Regions from separate parts of the Oceanobacillus sp. FSL W7-1309 genome, predicted to be linked through region 3. Evidence: riboswitches for the same ligand, from Rfam matches in the RefSeq annotation. Region 3 holds a riboswitch; each other region holds the start of a gene.
The links. A riboswitch is a leader RNA that binds a small molecule or an ion and turns the genes downstream of it on or off. The one in region 3 is predicted to bind S-adenosylmethionine.
Positions count from the first base shown of each region.

Region 1: linked by a shared signal. The riboswitch ahead of NST46_RS18525 (bifunctional homocysteine S-methyltransferase/methylenetetrahydrofolate reductase) and the one ahead of NST46_RS04830 (iron-containing alcohol dehydrogenase family protein) in region 3 are both predicted to bind S-adenosylmethionine.
Region 2: linked by a shared signal. The riboswitch ahead of NST46_RS18705 (DUF2292 domain-containing protein) and the one ahead of NST46_RS04830 (iron-containing alcohol dehydrogenase family protein) in region 3 are both predicted to bind S-adenosylmethionine.

Region 1 covers NZ_JBBOBX010000002.1:1,179,585-1,185,822, reverse strand. Annotated here, with positions in the region: gene NST46_RS18535 (SMC family ATPase) at 1-684, shown strand, start outside; gene metE (5-methyltetrahydropteroyltriglutamate--homocysteine S-methyltransferase) at 806-3,097, opposite strand; gene NST46_RS18525 (bifunctional homocysteine S-methyltransferase/methylenetetrahydrofolate reductase) at 3,135-5,000, opposite strand; SAM riboswitch class I at 5,188-5,293, opposite strand; gene NST46_RS18520 (reverse transcriptase-like protein) at 5,535-6,188, shown strand.
Region 2 covers NZ_JBBOBX010000002.1:1,223,394-1,229,631, reverse strand. Annotated here, with positions in the region: gene NST46_RS18720 (aminotransferase) at 1-761, opposite strand, end outside; gene NST46_RS18715 (Lrp/AsnC family transcriptional regulator) at 758-1,261, opposite strand; gene NST46_RS18710 (DUF1292 domain-containing protein) at 1,576-1,842, opposite strand; SAM riboswitch class I at 2,482-2,584, shown strand; gene NST46_RS18705 (DUF2292 domain-containing protein) at 2,683-2,847, shown strand; gene NST46_RS18700 (LLM class flavin-dependent oxidoreductase) at 2,948-3,958, shown strand; gene NST46_RS18695 (GNAT family N-acetyltransferase) at 3,951-4,469, shown strand; gene NST46_RS18690 (hypothetical protein) at 4,503-4,625, shown strand; gene NST46_RS18685 (MetQ/NlpA family ABC transporter substrate-binding protein) at 4,615-5,433, shown strand; gene NST46_RS18680 (methionine ABC transporter ATP-binding protein) at 5,466-6,238, shown strand, end outside.
Region 3 covers NZ_JBBOBX010000001.1:1,070,204-1,076,441, reverse strand. Annotated here, with positions in the region: gene NST46_RS04845 (ATP-dependent DNA helicase) at 1-2,162, shown strand, start outside; gene NST46_RS04840 (pyridoxamine 5'-phosphate oxidase family protein) at 2,233-2,655, shown strand; gene NST46_RS04835 (MetQ/NlpA family ABC transporter substrate-binding protein) at 2,833-3,645, opposite strand; gene NST46_RS04830 (iron-containing alcohol dehydrogenase family protein) at 3,671-4,771, opposite strand; SAM riboswitch class I at 4,857-4,976, opposite strand; gene NST46_RS04825 (N-acetylmuramoyl-L-alanine amidase) at 5,067-5,864, opposite strand; gene NST46_RS04820 (GntR family transcriptional regulator) at 6,197-6,238, shown strand, end outside.

The DNA of each region.
Region 1 (6,238 bases), on a different contig from region 3:
CAACTAGATGAATTAAAACAAGCATACGAGCTTGCTTTAAGTACTTGGAATCGTTCAAAAGATAGCTATCAAGGAGCAATTGATTTGAAGGTTCAAATTATGGAAGCGGAGAGCCAAGTGAAAGAGCATGAGAAACGGTTAGCTGCAGTATCTGAATTATATGATGTGCTCAGAGGGCAAAATGATCGGAAGATTTCCTTTGAACGCTATTTACAAATCGAATATTTAGAACAAATCATTGATGCAGCCAATATGAGATTGAGAGAGCTATCAAATGGTCAATATTATCTAACGAGAAGTGATCGCCAAGAATCACATGGTAAGCAAAGTGGACTAGCACTGGATGTTTATGATGCGTACACCGGGCAAACCCGCGATGTTAAAACATTATCAGGGGGAGAGAAATTTAATGCATCCCTTGCACTTGCGCTTGGCATGTCTGATGTTATTCAAAGCTTTCAAGGCAATATTTCGATTGATACAATGTTTATCGATGAAGGCTTTGGTTCATTAGATGAAGAGTCGTTAACAAAGGCAATTGACACTTTGGTTGCCCTACAGCAATCAGGTAGAATGATTGGTGTTATATCCCATGTGCAGGAGCTGAAAAGCATGTTCCCTGCAATGCTGGAGGTTAAAAAGATGAAAGAAGGCTATAGCAGGACAAGATTTGTGATGCAGTAATGGTGGATTGCGTTTTATTCAAAATATGTCTAAAAACGAATGAGAAATAGTTGATAAAGCCCCTAAACGCTAATTTGCGTTTAGGGGCTTTTGGATTTGAATGTAATGAATCGGCTGGATGCTATTTTTGAAAAGTCAATTGTTCCTCGCGAATTTCCCTTGCAGCATGGATCATCGCTTTTAATGCTCCAACTGTTTCATCCTCGCTTCTTGTTTTCAATCCACAATCCGGATTGATCCAGAATTGCTCTGTAGGAATCGTTTTTAATGCTCGGCTAATATTTTGTTTGATTTCATTTTTATCTGGAACACGTGGGCTGTGGATATCATAGACACCAAGTCCGATTTCCTTCTCATACGTATTTTTCTCAAAGGCAGATATAATTTCACCATGACTACGTGAGGTTTCAATTGAGATAACATCTGCATCAAGACCGTCAATTGCATCATAGATTTTTTGGAATTCAGAGTAGCACATATGGGTATGAATTTGTGTCTGAACTTGAACAGAAGATGTTGCCAAGCGAAATGCATATACTGCAGCATCTAAATACGCTTTTTGTTTTTTTTCATCTAGTGGAAGTCCTTCACGTAATGCTGGTTCATCAACTTGAATAATTTTAATTCCACTTGTCTCAAGTGCTTTAATTTCTTTTCGTAGAGCGAGAGCGATTTGGTTTTGCACCGTTTCTCTTGGAACGTCGTCATGGACAAAAGACCAGTTTAGAATAGTTACTGGACCAGTGAGCATTCCTTTTACAGGTTTGTCTGTTAAGGATTGCGCGAAAATACTTTCCTTTACAGTCATCGCTGTGTCAAACGAAACATCACCAAAAATCAATGGCGGTTTTACGCATCGTGAACCGTAGGATTGGACCCATCCGAATTCTGTCACACCAAAGCCGTTTAACTTTTCTCCAAAGTATTCGACCATATCTGTGCGTTCGAATTCGCCATGTACAAGTACATCTAACCCAATTTTCTCTTGGATATGAATCCATTTTGTTATGTTATCTCTAATAAATTGTTCATATTCAGCTTCTGTAATTGTTCCCTGACGCCATTTTGTTCTTTTTTTTCTAACTTCCTGGGTTTGTGGCAAGCTGCCAATAGTTGTCGTCGGAAGTAATGGTAATTGCAAGACCTCATGCTGTTTCTGAATTCGTTCAGCGAATGGTAAGGAACGTTGTGCATCCGTAATTCCTAGTGCTTCGACTTCCTTTCGAACAATTTCATTATTTCTGTGTGTAGAATGGTTAAACTGTTCAAGTTCCTTATTATTTCTAGCTAGTTCTTGGACGATTGTCTGTTTCCCAGTTTGTAATCCCTTTGTAAGTGTTACAATTTCATCAAGCTTTTCATTCGCGAAGGACAGACCATTCTTCACATTGGAATCAAGTTGTGCTTCAGATTCTTTCGTGACTGGAACATGTAATAATGATGAGGAAGGCTGGATAATGATTTGCTTATTTTTAACAGTTTGATAGATTGTTTCGAGCAGGTCGGTTTTAGCTTCCAAGTCAGCCTTCCAAACGTTGCGCCCATTAATAATCCCGGCTGCGAGTACTTTATCTTCTGGGAATCCGAATTGTTTGATAAGCTCTAGCGACTCTCCATGGACAAAGTCAAGTCCGATTGCTTGAACAGGAAACTCGATAATTTCTTCGTAGTGAATAATATGCTCGAAATAGGTTTGTAAAATTAGCTTTAATTTAGGTGCTGCATTATGAAATTGCTCATAAACTTGTTTTGCTTTTTGGATAACTTCTTTTGATAGATTAGTTCCTAAAATCGGTTCATCGATTTGTACCCAAGAGACACCGGCTTCCTCTAACTCTTTTAATAGTTGGACATATAAAGGTATAAAGCGTTGCAAGACGTTAGAGAAATCATTTTCTTCGTATCCTTTTGATAATTTTAGGTATGTAATTGGACCTAAAATGACAGGCTTCCCATCGATTCCTAACTTTTCTTTTGCTTCTTTATAGAATTTTAGCGGGAGATTTTCTGTTAACGTTGGTGTCACATTTTCAAGCTCTGGAACGATATAATGATAGTTTGTATTAAACCATTTCGTAAGCTCAGAGGCAACCGCATTTTCTGTACCGCGAGCAATAGCAAAATATGTTTCGAGGTTAACCTTTCCGCCATCATAGTTAAAACGATCTGGTACAACACCGAACATAGCGGAAGTATCTAGGACGTGATCGTATAGTGTAAAATCGCCAACCGGTACAAGATCGATACCAATTTCTTTTTGCTTTTTTAAGTTTGCGAATCTAATGGCATCAGTTTTCTCTAAAAGTTCCTTTTCGGATAATTGCTTATTCCAGTATCCTTCCAAGGCGCGCTTCCATTCTCTTTTCTTCCCGATTCTTGGGTAACCTAAGTTTGAGCTAATCACATTTGTCATTTCATTTCCTCCTCATTTGTTTTCATCTTAATTCTTACTATAGGCTGTGCGGGGTTGCTGACAACACCTCCTCGAAGTTACTTTTGGGGACTTTTTCCTGGATATATTCAATAAGACGAATAATCATGTCATAACGTGCGAAAGGTGTAATTAAATAGATACCATGGAAATATCGTAAGGATACATCAATAAGTTCCTTTGCTATTGAAATCCCTTGTTCAATCGATTTGTCTCGATCGTTCGAGACAAAGCGCATTCTATCTCTAACATTGTGATTTAATTTAATTCCTGGTACTTCATTGTGGAGAAATTCAGCATTTCTTGTTGATGTCAGCGGCATAATTCCTATATAAATAGGTGTTTGGATGTGCGCTGTTGCTTCATGCAGCTGTATGATTTGCTCCTTATTGAAGATCGGTTGTGTTAGAAAATAATCGGCACCATAGCTAATCTTTTTTTCCATTCGTTTGACTGCCTTATCAAGATGAGCCACATTTGGATTAAAAGCTGCACCAACTTTGAAAGAAGTTTTCCGTCGTAAGGAATTACCAGAAAAGGAAAGCCCTTTATTAAATTGCTTGATTAGTTTAATTAGATCGAACGATGTTACATCAAAAACAGAAGTGGCACCTGGGAAGTCGCCGATTTTCGTTGGGTCTCCCGTAATTGCCAAAATTTCATGAATCCCTAACGTGTCGAGTCCCATTAAATGGGATTGCAGCCCGATTAAATTACGATCGCGGCAAGTTAAGTGAACGAGAGGTCTTAGCCCAACCTCTTGTTTTATTTTTTCGGCGATCGCAATATTGCTAATTCTTGGTGATGCTAACGAGTTGTCAGCTAATGTAATTGCATCGACACCAGCCTTCTTTAATGCCTTCACTCCTTCCATATATGCGTCTGTTTGCAGATGCTTCGGAGCATCTAGCTCAACGATGATGGAATGTCTTTTCTTTACGATATCGACTAAAGGGGTCTCTTTAGTCGTCTGATTACGTGTTACTTCAATAGGGGAAGGCTTTCTAATAATCTTCTTTTCCGTTAATGGCTTTAAATTACGAACTCCTTGCGCTAATCCTTTGATATGCTCAGGGGTTGTTCCGCAGCAACCGCCAAGCAAGCGAACACCTTCATTGCGAAAATCTTCGGCGCATCGAGTGAAATAGTCAGGTTTATTTTCGTAAACGAGCTTGCCCTCGTGATAAGCTGGCAGACTAGCGTTTGGGTAAGCCGCTAAGAATGTCTTATCTGACAATGGAACATCTTTTAATGATTGCAGCATATGAAATGGACCTAAGTGACAGTTGACGCCAACAATACTACTACCCGTATCTTCTAGCCGTTGTAAAGCATCCTTTAGCTGGATACCATTTTCAAGAATACCTGGTACGTGCATGGAGACATTTGTGATAATCGGTATTGTTGTTTCTTCTCGGGCAATTTCTAATACGGTTAATAGCTCATCAAGATTGTAATAGGTTTCTAAAATAAGGCCATCTACACCTTCTAACAGTAAGCAATATAGCTGTTCTCGAAAGCTTCGTTTGATTTCTTCTTTTGTATCATTTAATGCTTGTGCGCCATGTATCCCTCCGATAGTTCCGAGAACAAAAGTGTCTTTTTTAGCAGCCTTTCTAGCAAGTTCCACTGCTTTGGTATTGATTTTTTTAACTTGATCTTCTAAGCCATAACGAGCAAGCTTAATGTAATTTGCTCCGTACGTATTGGTTTGGATTAAATCGGATCCCGCCTCAATATATGATCGATGAATACGGGTAATTTGTTCCTCATGTGTTAAATTCAATTCTTCAAAGCAACGGTCAACGCCGTATGAATACAGCAACGTTCCCATTGCACCGTCACCAATAAGGATCCTTTCTTCAAGAGCACTTAATAAACTCATTTTTCTGTCCTCCTTTATCGTTAAAAGTAGCAATTACCTCATTTCATTTTCTTCACTACCTTTTAATTCACTCCTTTGAAGCTGTCATTAGTGGGAAATTGTATTCGTGGTGATAAGAAAAGGTGGGAAAACATAAAAAGACCCCTTCCGAAAAGAAGAGGTCATGTATGTATTATTCACTTTACTCTTCTTATCTACCAAGCATTAATGCTTGTTGGAATTAGCACAGTACTTAAAAAAGCCTGTTGCCGAGGTATCGTAGGGCCAAATCCCTCCACCTCTCTGGATAAGAAAATAACGAATATTCAGTTGTTAAGTCCATTTTGCATAAATTTTATAGTTTTGTCAATTGAATTGTTTTATTAAATACATTTTTGTTATTATTAAAACAAATTTGTGGTGTTGCTAAGATATGTGCATTTTAGGATACAATATAAAATAATATGAATGAGAGGTTCATTCATTAAATGTGTTTTATTCAGATTTTATGACATTTATTTTGTTTTATATCCAAGTAAAAAGGGGGGGTTATCTATGCAAATGAGAATGGAATTAACATATCGTACAAAAAAGGGATTAGAGACGATGCTTAGCTCAGATATGATGCAAGCTGGACAAGCCGTCATCATTGCTGAAGACATGGAGAAAACTGGAAGAATCAAGCAATTAACATTTATTGATAGCAATGATAGAAGCTGGACCTATAAGCAATTAAAGAAATACATGGAAGAAATTAAAACGGAACCGCATGATATAACTGTCTATTTTGATGGTGGATTTGACTTGAAGACAGATAAAGCAGGTCTTGGCTGTGTCATTTACTATGAGCAAAATGAAAAGGCCTATCGGATAAGAAAAAATGCTTTAGTGGAAGACCTTATAAATAATAATGAAGCAGAATATGCGGCGCTTCATTTAGGATTAACTGAATTAGAGCTATTAGGTGTGCACCACTTACCAGTAACATTTGTTGGAGATTCAAAGGTTGTCATTCATCAGTTGGATGGGGAATGGCCATGCTATGAAAAGGAGCTAGCAGCATGGATTAATCGGATTGAACAAAAGTTAGAACAGCTTGGAATTGCCCCAACTTATAAAGATGTGTCCCGGAAAATGAACCGTGAGGCTGATCAATTAGCAACACAGGCCCTACAAGAGATTGAAATTATGAGTCATCGTGAGCGCTGATAGATAATCAATCATACAGACAAATTAGCTAATCCGGTAGTTTAGAAAAC
Region 2 (6,238 bases), on a different contig from region 3:
CGGGGTGCAGCGAGAAAACCTAAACGCCAGCCAGTCATTGCAAATCCCTTTGAAAATCCATTAACGACGATCGTACGATCATACATGCCAGGAATTGCAGCAAAGCTAGTGAATTCCTCATCATATGACAACTCTGCATAAATCTCATCGGTAACGACAAGCAGGTCATGTTTTTCCACAACCTGGGCAATTTCTGTTAGCTCTGCTCTATTTAAACAGGAGCCTGTTGGGTTACTAGGGGAGCATAATAAAATTGCTTTTGTTCGATCTGTTATGGCTGCCTCCAGCTGCTCTGGCGTTACTTTAAAGTCGTTGTCTGCATATGTTGCAATGCGGACTGGAATCCCACCAGCCAATGTTACAAGCGCTGTATAAGAAACAAAGGCAGGCTCGATAATAAGTACCTCATCTCCTGGATTCAAAATCGCTCGGAATGCTAAATCCAAGGACTGACTTGCGCCTACGGTGACGATGACCTGGTCCTCTGGTTGATAGCTAAGTTTAAAATTTCTTTTCAAATAATTAGATATTTCTTGACGCAATTCTAATAACCCGGCATTTGCTGTATACGATGTGTGACCGTCTTTTAGTGCTTCAATTGTTGCCTCGCGAATATTCCACGGTGTAACAAAGTCTGGTTCTCCAACACCAAGTGAAATGACATCCTCCATACTTGCTGCTAAGTCAAAGAATTTTCGTATTCCAGATGGTTCTAATCCTTTTGCTGTAGTTGATAAGTAGTTTTGAAAGTCTATACTCATGGGGTAATCACCATTCTCCGATCTTTATCATCATTTCCTTCAATAATTACGCCATCATGCTTGTATTTCTTTAGCATAAAGTGGCTTGTAGTGGATACGACATTTTCAATTGTAGCTAATTTATTGGATACAAAAGCTGCAATTTCATTCATTGTTTTACCTTCAACGGTTACAGATAAATCATAGGTACCTGACATAAGGTACAGTGATTGAACCTCTGGGTAGCGGTAAATCTGTTCAGCTACCTCATTAAAGCCAACACCACGTTCTGGTGTTACTTTAACATCAATCATTGCTACAATTGTTTCTTTTCCCTCTATTTTATTCCAATCAATAAGTGTTGGGTAGCTAACAATAATTTTTTCATCTTCTAGTTTTCGGATGGTCATTTGTGCTTGTTCTTCACTTATTCCAAGCTGCAATGCAATGGATTCTGTTGATACATTATGGTTTTCTTCAAGTATCGATAAAATATTTAATTCCTCTTTTGTTAGTTTCATTCCAATCCGCCTTCCATTGCTGTTAATTTGTAACATTAATTAAACGAAGCAATGATGAAATTATATCATTTTTGGACTGTAATCAAAACTAAAATTTAAGGTTTTTTGATTCTATATAGAAAAACGCGTACTTCCAAATCCCTCTATCAGTTTAGAATTATTCGTACTATAATTATTCTAATCTGTAGGTTATAAAATGATGTGATTTATAGGTTCCGTCAGTAATATGGAAACGCCTGTTTAATAGGATATAGAGTTCTAAGCCTTGAAAAAAAGCGATAATCCCTCTATCTAAGAGATTATCGCTCCTTTTGTTAATCTTCTTCTAGGATTTGATCAAATGCCTCGGATACTTTATCGAACTCTTCATCACTTTCAATTGCAGATAATTCACCATCATCATCGATTTTGAGAAAGAAGATATCAATGTCCTCATCACTATCCTCTTGCAAATCTTCTAAAAAGCTGACTGCGACGTAATCTATATTTTCCAATGTAACCTTGGCAAGTACTTCTACTTCCTGATCAACATCTGTTTCATCACTAATTGTAAAAACTTCACCAACTTCAATTTTATCCATACATTACCCTCCGTTTCCTCATCTAGAATGAATTTGTAATAGCTTTCTTAAGTTTTACTTCATGTATGGAAATAATGCAAATTTAAGCAACGATCTTCTCGAAAGGTAGTAAAGAACGGATGGATGAATCATATATGATCGGAAAGTAATGTTAGAAATCTCCGCTTTCGCTATACAAGGTGAGGGTGAGATATAGAGAGTTGACTTTGTTACATGGTAGTGATGCGGTATTAAATGAAACCCCGCCTGCGAGTGATTGAAAATCTTTATGCAATTTGTTTTCACGGTGGACGAGTGAGTTTATCAATCCTTCATGGCAAAAATACAGCTTGCTTGGCCAGCAGCTAGATTTTCTCCTACCATGGAGATAAGGTGCGGAGAATGTTACCGAATAAGTTGGCTTTTTTAATGGGTCTGTTCAATGGAATCCTGTCTCAATGGTCTATTAAATTAATATACAAGCATTCACATCGGAATTTATGGTGAATTTGTTATTTGCTCTTGACAGGCGATTCCATGAGTGCTAATATTTAAAATATTAGAATTGGATTGACTTTATCGAAGGATGTAGGTGAGTCCTTTGAGTTTAATACGTACAACACATTGCAACTATTCTTCTTAAAAACTAAATCATTTATTTTCTTATCCAGAGAGGTGGAGGGACTGGCCCTTTGAAACCTCGGCAACAGACTATTCAGTACTGTGCCAATTCCAGCAAGCCTATGTGCTTGGCAGATAAGAAGAGCCATGTTTATACATGACAAAACCTCTTCTTATTTGCGTAGAAGAGGTTTTTTAATTTTTCTATTGTATAATCATTCCGTTAAAGGGGGAGATCCTGTGGCAAGTGTGGATGACAAGAAAATTACAGACATCATATCTGAATTAAAAAAACTTAAATTTGGATCTTTAATCATAACCGTTCATGATGATGAAGTTACACAAATTGAAACGACCGAGAAAAAACGTTACCAAGCACAAGAAAAAAAACAACGAACTAAATAAGGAATGCCGATTAGACAACTAAAGGCAGCCTTCTATTCCGACCGGAATGGAAAGCTGCCTTTTGCAATTAAATAGGTGTAAAAAAATTGGAGGAAAATGAATGACATATAAACTAGGAATTCTTGATCAAAGTCCAGTTTTCAAAGGAAAGACAGCTGCTGATGCACTTCAACACACCATTCAATTGGCGATAAAAGCGGAAGAATGGGGTTACGCTCGCTTCTGGGTGTCTGAGCATCACCATATGGAACAGGTAGCTGGTTCATCACCCGAAGTATTAATGTCACACTTGTTAGCACGAACAAATTCAATAAAAATAGGATCGGGGGGAGTTATGTTACAACATTATAGTCCGTATAAGGTTGCAGAGAATTTTCATGTCTTAGCGACGCTTGCCCCTGGAAGGGTAGATCTGGGTATTGGGAAAGCACCTGGTGGATTTCCATTATCAACGAGAGCATTACAAAATGGAAAAAGAAATGATGGAAAAGATTTTAATGAGCGTTTAAATTTTTTGAAAAGATTAGTAGACGATTCCGTTGAGCATGATCACCCACTGTCAGGCATCCAAGCTTTACCAAGGCCAGATAAGAAACCTGAAATTTATTTGCTCGGCGGAAGTGCAAATAGTGCTAAGATCGCCGCGGATTTAAGGATTAATTTTGTTTTTGCAAAATTTTTAAATAGCGATGAAAAGAAGCTTAAAGAAGCTGCTCAAACTTTTAAACGGAATTTTAATGAAGGGGAATTTATTGTAGCTTTGGCCGCACTTGCAGCACCAACCCAAGAAGAAGCAGAAAAGTTAGTAGAAGATCATAAATTATTCACACTTCACCTTCATGATGGGCGGACATTAACCGTCCAATCGAAAGAGCAAGTACAGGCATTTAAAAAACAAGCAGGAGGACCATTTGAAATAGAAGAAAAAGCAGCGGATATAATTGCTGGAACGCAAGAATATGTAAGCGAAGAATTAACAAGGCTTCATCATGCATACCAGGTAGATGAATTTATTTTGCATACGCCAATTCGAAAAAAAACAGAGCGTTTTCGTTCTTTCCAATTAATGCGTCCACTTGAAAAGGTATGTATAGGGGGTAGCAATGCGTAAATTAATGAGCAATCCAATCATTGTCAATGAATTGGTTAGAGAGGATATTGAAATAGTTCGTCGCGTTTTGATCGATAGCTATCAACAGTACGAGGCTTATTTCACCCCACAAGGGTGGAAGGACTATTCAGAACGGATTGTCTCATCTATTGATAATCCAAATGTAGATAAAATTCTTGTAGCTAAAATTAATCAGGATATCCTAGGCAGCTTGCAGCTATTTCGTTCTGCGGAAAAAGCATATGAAAAACCAGAACTTCAAATTCAAGCACCTATCATTAGATTACTCGGAGTTCACCCTAGTGCAAGAGGTCGTGGTGTTGCCCAAGCGCTATTAAAAGCCGTCATCAATGATGCTCAAGCTCTTGGAGAGTCCAACGTATATTTGCATACGACCGACTTCATGGCAAGTGCTATACAAATTTATGAAAAGCTGGGATTCGAACGGGATGAGTCAAAGGATTTTTCCAGAAGAAATATTCTATCGAAATGTTACAGGTTAGATATTTAGAGGAGTACATTAGCATGTCTCGATCAGAGTTGAATGAACGCTAAATTTAATAATGGAGTTAATCAAGATGAGAAAGCAAGCTTAAACAAGGTTCCTGCAGTGAAACAGGTTGAAAAATACAATTTGAAAAATAGGAGTGCAGAAAATGAAAATTAGAAGGGTTTTTCTTTTAACGATTATAACGGTGGGATTGTTTGTGACAGCAGGTTGCGGAAATGAAACAGGGACAGCTTCCGAAAATGAGCAAGTGACATTGAAAGTTGGTGCTGCTTCTGTACCACATGCGGAAATTTTGGAGTTTATTGCACCAGATTTGGAAGCGGATGGTGTGAAACTAGAAATAGTGAATACAACAGACGGTATTCAAACAAATCAACAGACAGCAGATGGGGATTTAGATGCAAACTTCTTTCAGCATACGCCGTATTTAGACCAAGTCAACAAGGACAGTGGATTAGATTTAGTAGTGGTGGAAGGGATTCACATTGAACCATTTGGGGTGTATTCGAAAAAGATCAATTCAATCGACGACTTATCTGATGGAGCACAAATAGCAATTCCGAATAATCCTTCCAATTTCTCAAGAACACTCATACTCTTTGAAGAAAATGGAATTATTGAACTGGATGATGAAAAATCAGGTGATTATTTACTGGAAGACATTACTGAGAATAATAAAAACTTAGAATTCGTTCCGGTTGACCCACCACTCTTAGTTCATTCACTTGATGATGTAGATGCTTCTGCAATTAATACAAACTATGCGTTAGAAGCTAATCTTAAACCGCTAGAAGATTCATTAATTATTGAAGGCGTTGATTCACCATATGTCAATGTTTTAGTGTCTCGTACTGACAACAAGGATACGGAATTGATCCAAAAGCTTGCTGAAGCATTAACAACGGAAAAGGTTAGGGAGTTTATACTGGAAGAATACGAAGGTGCAGTCGTTCCTGCATTTTGATGAAATGTACTACGTGAATAGGAGGGTGTATATTGATAGAATTTAACCAGGTTTCAAAAGTATTTGATAGTGGAGGAAAGAAAGTTGAGGCATTAAGTGATGTTCAATTGACTGTTGAAAAAGGTGATATATTTGGAGTTATCGGCTTCAGTGGAGCTGGGAAAAGTACGCTGATTCGCACCGTTAATTTGTTAGAATATCCCACATCGGGCGAGGTTATTGTCGAAGGAAGAAATCTGGCAAAACTGTCTGAAAATGAAATACGACAAGCTAAGAAAGATATTGGTATGATATTCCAACATTTTAATCTTCTAAACTCCAAAACGGTTTTCGATAATGTGGCTATGCCATTATTTCTAAGTGGATATAATAAGAAAGCAGTAAAAGAGCAAGTATATGAAATCCTTCGTTTTGTTGGATTAGAGGAGAAGGCGAACAATTATCCCGATCAGTTATCTGGTGGCCAAAAGCAACGTGTTGGAATTGCTCGAGCACTAGTAACGAATCCTTCCATATTATTATGCGATGAAGCTACATCGGCACTAGATCCGGAAACGACAACATCCATCTTAAATTTATTAAAACGGATAAACGAGGAATACAAGATTACGATATTAATAATCACCCATGAAATGGAAGTCATAAAACAAATTTGTAATCGGGTTGCGGTAATGGAAGATGGCCATGTAATTGAAACGGGAAATGTGTTTGATATTTTTGCTCAACCAAAAACTGATACGACACGAAACTTTGTCAGATCAGTTGTTCAAGATGAAGTACCGGAAAGTGTGTATCGACTATTAAA
Region 3 (6,238 bases):
ATCAGAAAATCCAAAAGACGTATAAAGAAACAGATCAAAAGGAAGTGTATGTCATAACGGAGATTCCATATGAAGAATTAACTTTTGTAGTGGATGGACGTTGTGATGGTTTGCTTTTTAATGAGAATGGACAGGTTACGGTTGATGAAATTAAGTCAACACGAAATCCGGTGGAGTGGATTTCAGAAGATACATATCCAGTACATTGGGCACAGGCGATCTTTTATGCTTATATCTATGCCAAAGACCACGATTTAGCAGAAATAACGATTCAGTTAACATATGTTCATGTAAATACGGAGCAACAGGTTAAATTCAAGCGGGAAATGAATTTTCAGGAGCTGAAAGCGTATGTAAACAACATTGTCGGTCAGTATGCAGTATACGCCAAGATGAAGCTTCAGCATGTAGAACGACGCGATGTTTATGCAAGGGAGCTTTTGTTTCCATTTGAAAGTTATCGAGATGGACAGCGTAAGCTCGCGGCTTCTGTCTATAAAACAATTTTCGATAAGAAAGATATATTTGCTTCAGCATCAACAGGTATTGGCAAAACGGTCTCAACAATATTCCCTGCTGTGAAAGCGATTGGGGAAGGGCACCTGCAGCGGATGTTTTATCTTACTGCAAAAACAATTACGAGAACTGCTGCAGAGGAAGCATTTCGTTTGCTGGAGGAAAAGGGGTCGGACCTAAAGGTTGTAACCATTACTGCGAAGGATAAAATTTGTTTTCAGGAGGAAGTAAAGTGCTCGAAGGAGCATTGTATTTTTGCGGAGGGGTTTTACGATCGAATTAATGAAGCGGTTTTAGACATATACGCGAATGAAACATTGATGAGTCGCCAAGTAATTGAAACCTATGCAAGAAAACATCGTGTTTGTCCTTTTGAATTTTCATTAGAGCTTGCATATATAGCGGATGCTGTTATTTGCGATTACAATTATATCTTTGATCCCAAAGTGTCATTGAAACGTCTTTTTGAGGAGCAGAAGAAAGAGACCGTCTTATTGGTTGATGAAGCACATAATTTAGTTGATCGAGCGAGAGAAATGTATTCTGCTGACTTGTATAAATCAGCATTTCTGCAACTCAGTCGTACATTTAAAAACCGTAATGAAAGCTTAGCGAAATCAGCTAAAGCAATTAATAATTATCTATTATCCTTAAAGAAGCAAGAGAATTTAATCAGCAAAGATCTAGATGACGAGCTTGTTGCGCTTACTGAAACCTTTTCCATGCATGCAGAGACTGAATTAGTGCAGCATATGGATACAGATTCACTTTTGCTGGATACTTATTTCGCGACACAATCCTTTGTTAAAATAGCGAAGCTTTATGATGAGCGATTTGTAACCTATATGGAGATTCTGAAAAGCGATGTCCGATTGAAGCTATTCTGCCTCGACCCATCTTATCTCATTAACAAGATGGGAAAAGGCTACCGTTCAAAGATTTTCTTTTCAGCTACGCTAACACCTGCGGATTATTATAAAACCCTGTTGGGAGGAACTGAAAAAGATTACGTAACAGCAATTCCGTCTCCATTTGATCGTGAAAAAGCTGAGGTAATTATTCTGCCAATGTCGACAAGGTATCGCGATCGCGAGCGTACAATGACACCAATTGTTCAGTTTGTGGAGAATCTTATTACGAAGCAGTCTGGAAATTTCCTTGTTTTCTTTCCATCTTATCATTACATGGAAGCTGTACATGATGCATTTCAACAGTTTGCACCACATGTAAAGACGATTGTCCAAACGGTAGGCATGTCTGAAACGGATAGGGAGGAATTTTTGGCAGCTTTTATGCCGGATACGGAAGAAAAGCTTATTGGCTTTGCGGTACTGGGCGGCATTTTCTCTGAGGGGGTAGATTTAAAGGGAGAACGGCTTCAAGGTGTCATTATTGTTGGTGTTGGACTGCCGCAAATTGGATTGGAAAGAGATATTATCAAGGACTATTTCAACTCGATTGGCCGAAATGGCTATGATTATGCCTATGTCTTTCCTGGAATGAATAAAGTGCTTCAGGCGGGGGGCAGATTAATCCGATCTGAATCAGACCAAGGAACAATCGCTTTAATCGATGATCGATTTCTACAAAGGAAGTATCAAGCCCTCTTTCCATTTGAATGGCAACATTTTAGAATTGAACGGTAATGCAGGATGTTTAATATTGGCCAGAAAAGGAACACTACTTATAGCAGACGATAAAAAGGAGTGTATACTTGTGAGTCAATCAGAGATTAAAGCAGATGTAGAAAAAATCCTTAATGAAAGTCATACAGGCACGATGGCAACGGTGAAGAACGATAAACCGCACTCTAGGTATATGACATTTTTTCATGATGGTTTGAAGCTTTACACACCGACGCATAAAGATGCCGATAAAACAGAAGAAATTGAGAAAAATCCATTTACACATATTTTAATTGGTTATGAAGGCGATGGATTTGGAGATGAATATGTAGAATATCAAGGGAAGGTATCCTTAAACGATACGGATGACCTGAAAAAGAAATTTTGGAATGATGATATGAAACTATATTTTGAAGGACCGGATGATCCTAACTATACCATTTTGGAAATCGATCCGATTGGAATTCGGTTAATGAATAAAAAGGGAGAATCTCCTAAAGAGCTGGACATATAAAAAAGGCTGACAACATTATTGTCAGCCTTTTTAGTTAGCCTGGTAACTTTTAAATGTTAATACTATGGGTAATAACTTAGCTGCACGAACAGTCACGTCCAGCTCCAGCGCTAAAGCTGTAGCTGGACTTCTCTCACCTCTGTACGTCGCTAACTGGGCACTTCCGTTTTGTTCCTCCTACCATCCAGGAACAACTGAGCCTTGGAAGGTTTCCTCAACAAATTGTTTTACTTCATCGGATTGGTAAATATCGATAAACTGTTGTACAGCTTCGTCATCCTTGTTTTCTTCACGAACCGCGATTAAGTTTACAAATGTAGAATCCTGTTCAATAAAGATTGAGTCTTCACCAGGTACGAGACCTGCATCCATGGCAAAGTTTGAATTAATGGCAGCTGCATCAACTTCACCTAACTGGCGCGGGATTTGCGCTGGATCAAGCTCGATGAATTCATAATTGTTTGGGTTCTCAGCAATGTCATTTACCGTTGCATTTACGCCAAGACCTTCTTCTATTTTAATTAAACCTGCTTGTTCAAACAATAGTAATGCACGTCCACTGTTTGTCGGGTCACTTGGAAGACCGATACGGGCGCCGTCCTCGAGATCTGCTACATCTGTTACACCTTCTGAGTAAATCCCCATCGGGAATGTAACCGTATCTGCAACTTTAATTAAATCTAATCCGCGTTCTTCATTCATATGGTCAAAAAATGGCTCGGTTTGGAAGCTGTTTAAATCAAGCTCGCCTTCAGATAAACTAACATTTGGCATGACATAATCGCTGAAAGAAACTAATTCAATTGTTAGGCCATCCTCTTCAGCAAGCTCTGCAACCTTTTCTAAGATTTGTTCATGTGGTCCTGATGTTACACCGACTTTTAATTTACCGTCTTCCAATAATCCTTCTGCTTCATCTGAGCCGCCACCACATGCGGCAAGTACTGCCAACATGCATGCAAGTAATCCTGTGAATAGTAATTTTTTCATTATGTATCCCTCTTTCTAAAGTTGATTAATTAGTTGTTGGAACTGCTAGCCTCTCTACTTTGAGAATGGCATTTATTAATGTATCTTCTGTAATTTCTTCCGCCATTAAATGAATCGATTCTTGAGGCAGTAATGTTTTCTTAATAATACGTTGCAATAGTTCCTCGTCTCGAGCGTCAATGGATAAATGATTTAATGATGCTGGAAGCCCCCAATCATCATATACTGCTAATAGTCTTTTTAGCTCTTCATCCTTTTCTTCTAGAGCCAATTGAACTAAGATACCATAGGACACGATTTCTCCATGTAAAAATTGCTTGATGCTTTTAGCCTCTGTTAATCCATTATGGACGGAATGTGCACCAGCAATTCTTCCGGCCTTTTCCCCGAATCCGCCGACCATGCCACCAGTCATAATAATTGTTTCAATAACGCGTATGAGTGCATCCGATACCTTTTTATTGGATACCGATTCTAGTGCTTCTTTTCCATCCTTTAGTAAGATATCTCTGCACAAAGCTGCGGAGAATTGAGAAATCTGAAGCCAAACAGGTAAATCCTTATCCTTGTAAAAGGATCGAACTAAAGCATCTGCTTCATAATATTTAGCGAGTGTGTCACCAATACCGGCCTTCAAGTATTCAGGTGGCGCACCAGCAATAATAGCTGGCTCAATCAGCACGAGTGTATTTGCTACTGGGAACTCGGTATAGTGTGAATGGGTACCATCAGCTTGATAAAATACACTTAATGGTGTCCAAGCTGCACAGGTAGCTGCGATTGTTGGGATAAGTACGGATTTAATCCCGGCTTTTACAGCTGAGGCTTTAGTGAGATCGAGTGCTGTCCCCCCGCCAATACCGATTACTGCATCAACCCCATCATGTTGAAATGAAGTTGCGAATTGTTCGACAGCCTCAAGCGTACAATGTCCTTCCACAAACGTGATGTTTGAACGATCAAGCTCCTCTGGTATATAAGGAGAGGCAGCATTCCATGCCTTCCTGCCGCTAAGAATATGTATTTTCTTCACGCCTAACTCTGAAAGAAGTACACGTAACTCTTTTAAAATGCCTTCTCCGATTCGATAATGTCCTGGTGCGCCTTTCACAATTGCTGTTGTCATCTGAGCGTCTCCTTATCGTATTTCGGGAAAATAAAAATGCCTCTCTAAAAAAGAGAGGCATGGATATACTTGACAAGTAACCATCCTCTTATTTTCCAAAATACATATTGTATTTTGCAGGAATTAGCACCTATTCTCAGTTGAATTTAACTGGAATGGTTGCCGGGCTTCATCGGGCCAGTCCCTCCGCCGCTCTTCATAAGAGTGTTTATGAATTTGTTATTTCATATATCTTATAATCTATTGGTTGAAAAGTCAATTGATTTCATTTATTCATACTAAATCTGTTATATATTTACTGGATGATAATAAATGCATCGATTCCAGTGTTACGGACAACCTGTAAATGATTCTCTGCATTTGTCCTGTTTGTAAATGCACCAGCCTGAACGCGATACCAAGTTTCACCTGAAATCGTAACCTGTTCTACAAAAGCTTGAATGCCTTTAGAATTTAGGAAAGATACACGATCATCTGCATTTGCTTTTGATTTAAAGGAACCAGCAATAACCTTATACAGTTGGCCGGTACCAGGACCTCCGTTTTTTTCTTGCAGGTTAAATGCTCTCGCTAGTCCGTTGACATGCCCTTCTGCTACTCGCTGCTTCCATGCGTTCTGTTTCATTAAAGCTGCATTTCCACTATGGTCGATAAAACCATTTTCCGTTAGCATTGCTGGCATGGACGACTCACGTAATACATGGAAATTAGCTTTCTTTTTACCACGATTTCGTAATCCGTTAACTTTAATTATTTCTGCATGTAGAATGTCTCGATATCTAGCAGTCTGTGAACTATCTGAAAGGCTGCTATGAATGAAATCCTCATAGCCATCAGCAGAGCCGTTAAATGCATTACAATGAATAGATAGAAAATAATCAGCACCCCATGCATTTGCTTCATTTGTTCGTTGGGCGAGACTTTTTGTTGTGTTTCCAGTACGACTCATTTGAACACTAACATTACTGTAGTTTCCAATTAGCAGATCGCGTATTCGCAACGCGATATCAAGAACAACATCTTTTTCTTGTATTCCATTTCCAGTAGCACCGGAATCTGTTCCGCCATGACCTGGGTCTAAATAAAGTTTCATTAAAATCTCCTCCTAATATAACGTATGGTTGATAAGAAAAATCGAATTGGACAAACAACACTGTCTTAGTTAAAATCCATTTTTGTCACCTCCGTCTTTTTCTCGTTTGCTTATGGTACTTCTTTTCAAAACTACAATCGATGTGAATGTAGATTTGGGGAGGTAATATTTGATTTAATTTATTGGATAAACTAATGAGCAGAATAAAAAATATATTCAAATAATTATTGACATAATAAAAGTAAGCGAATACAATATGAATTAATAATTGTAAACTGTCTACATTACAGAATATTCAATTTATTTATTTGTTAGGAGGCCTGCATGTAGTAATGAATATAGGGAAAATGCATGTAAGTGAACAAGTACTTGCT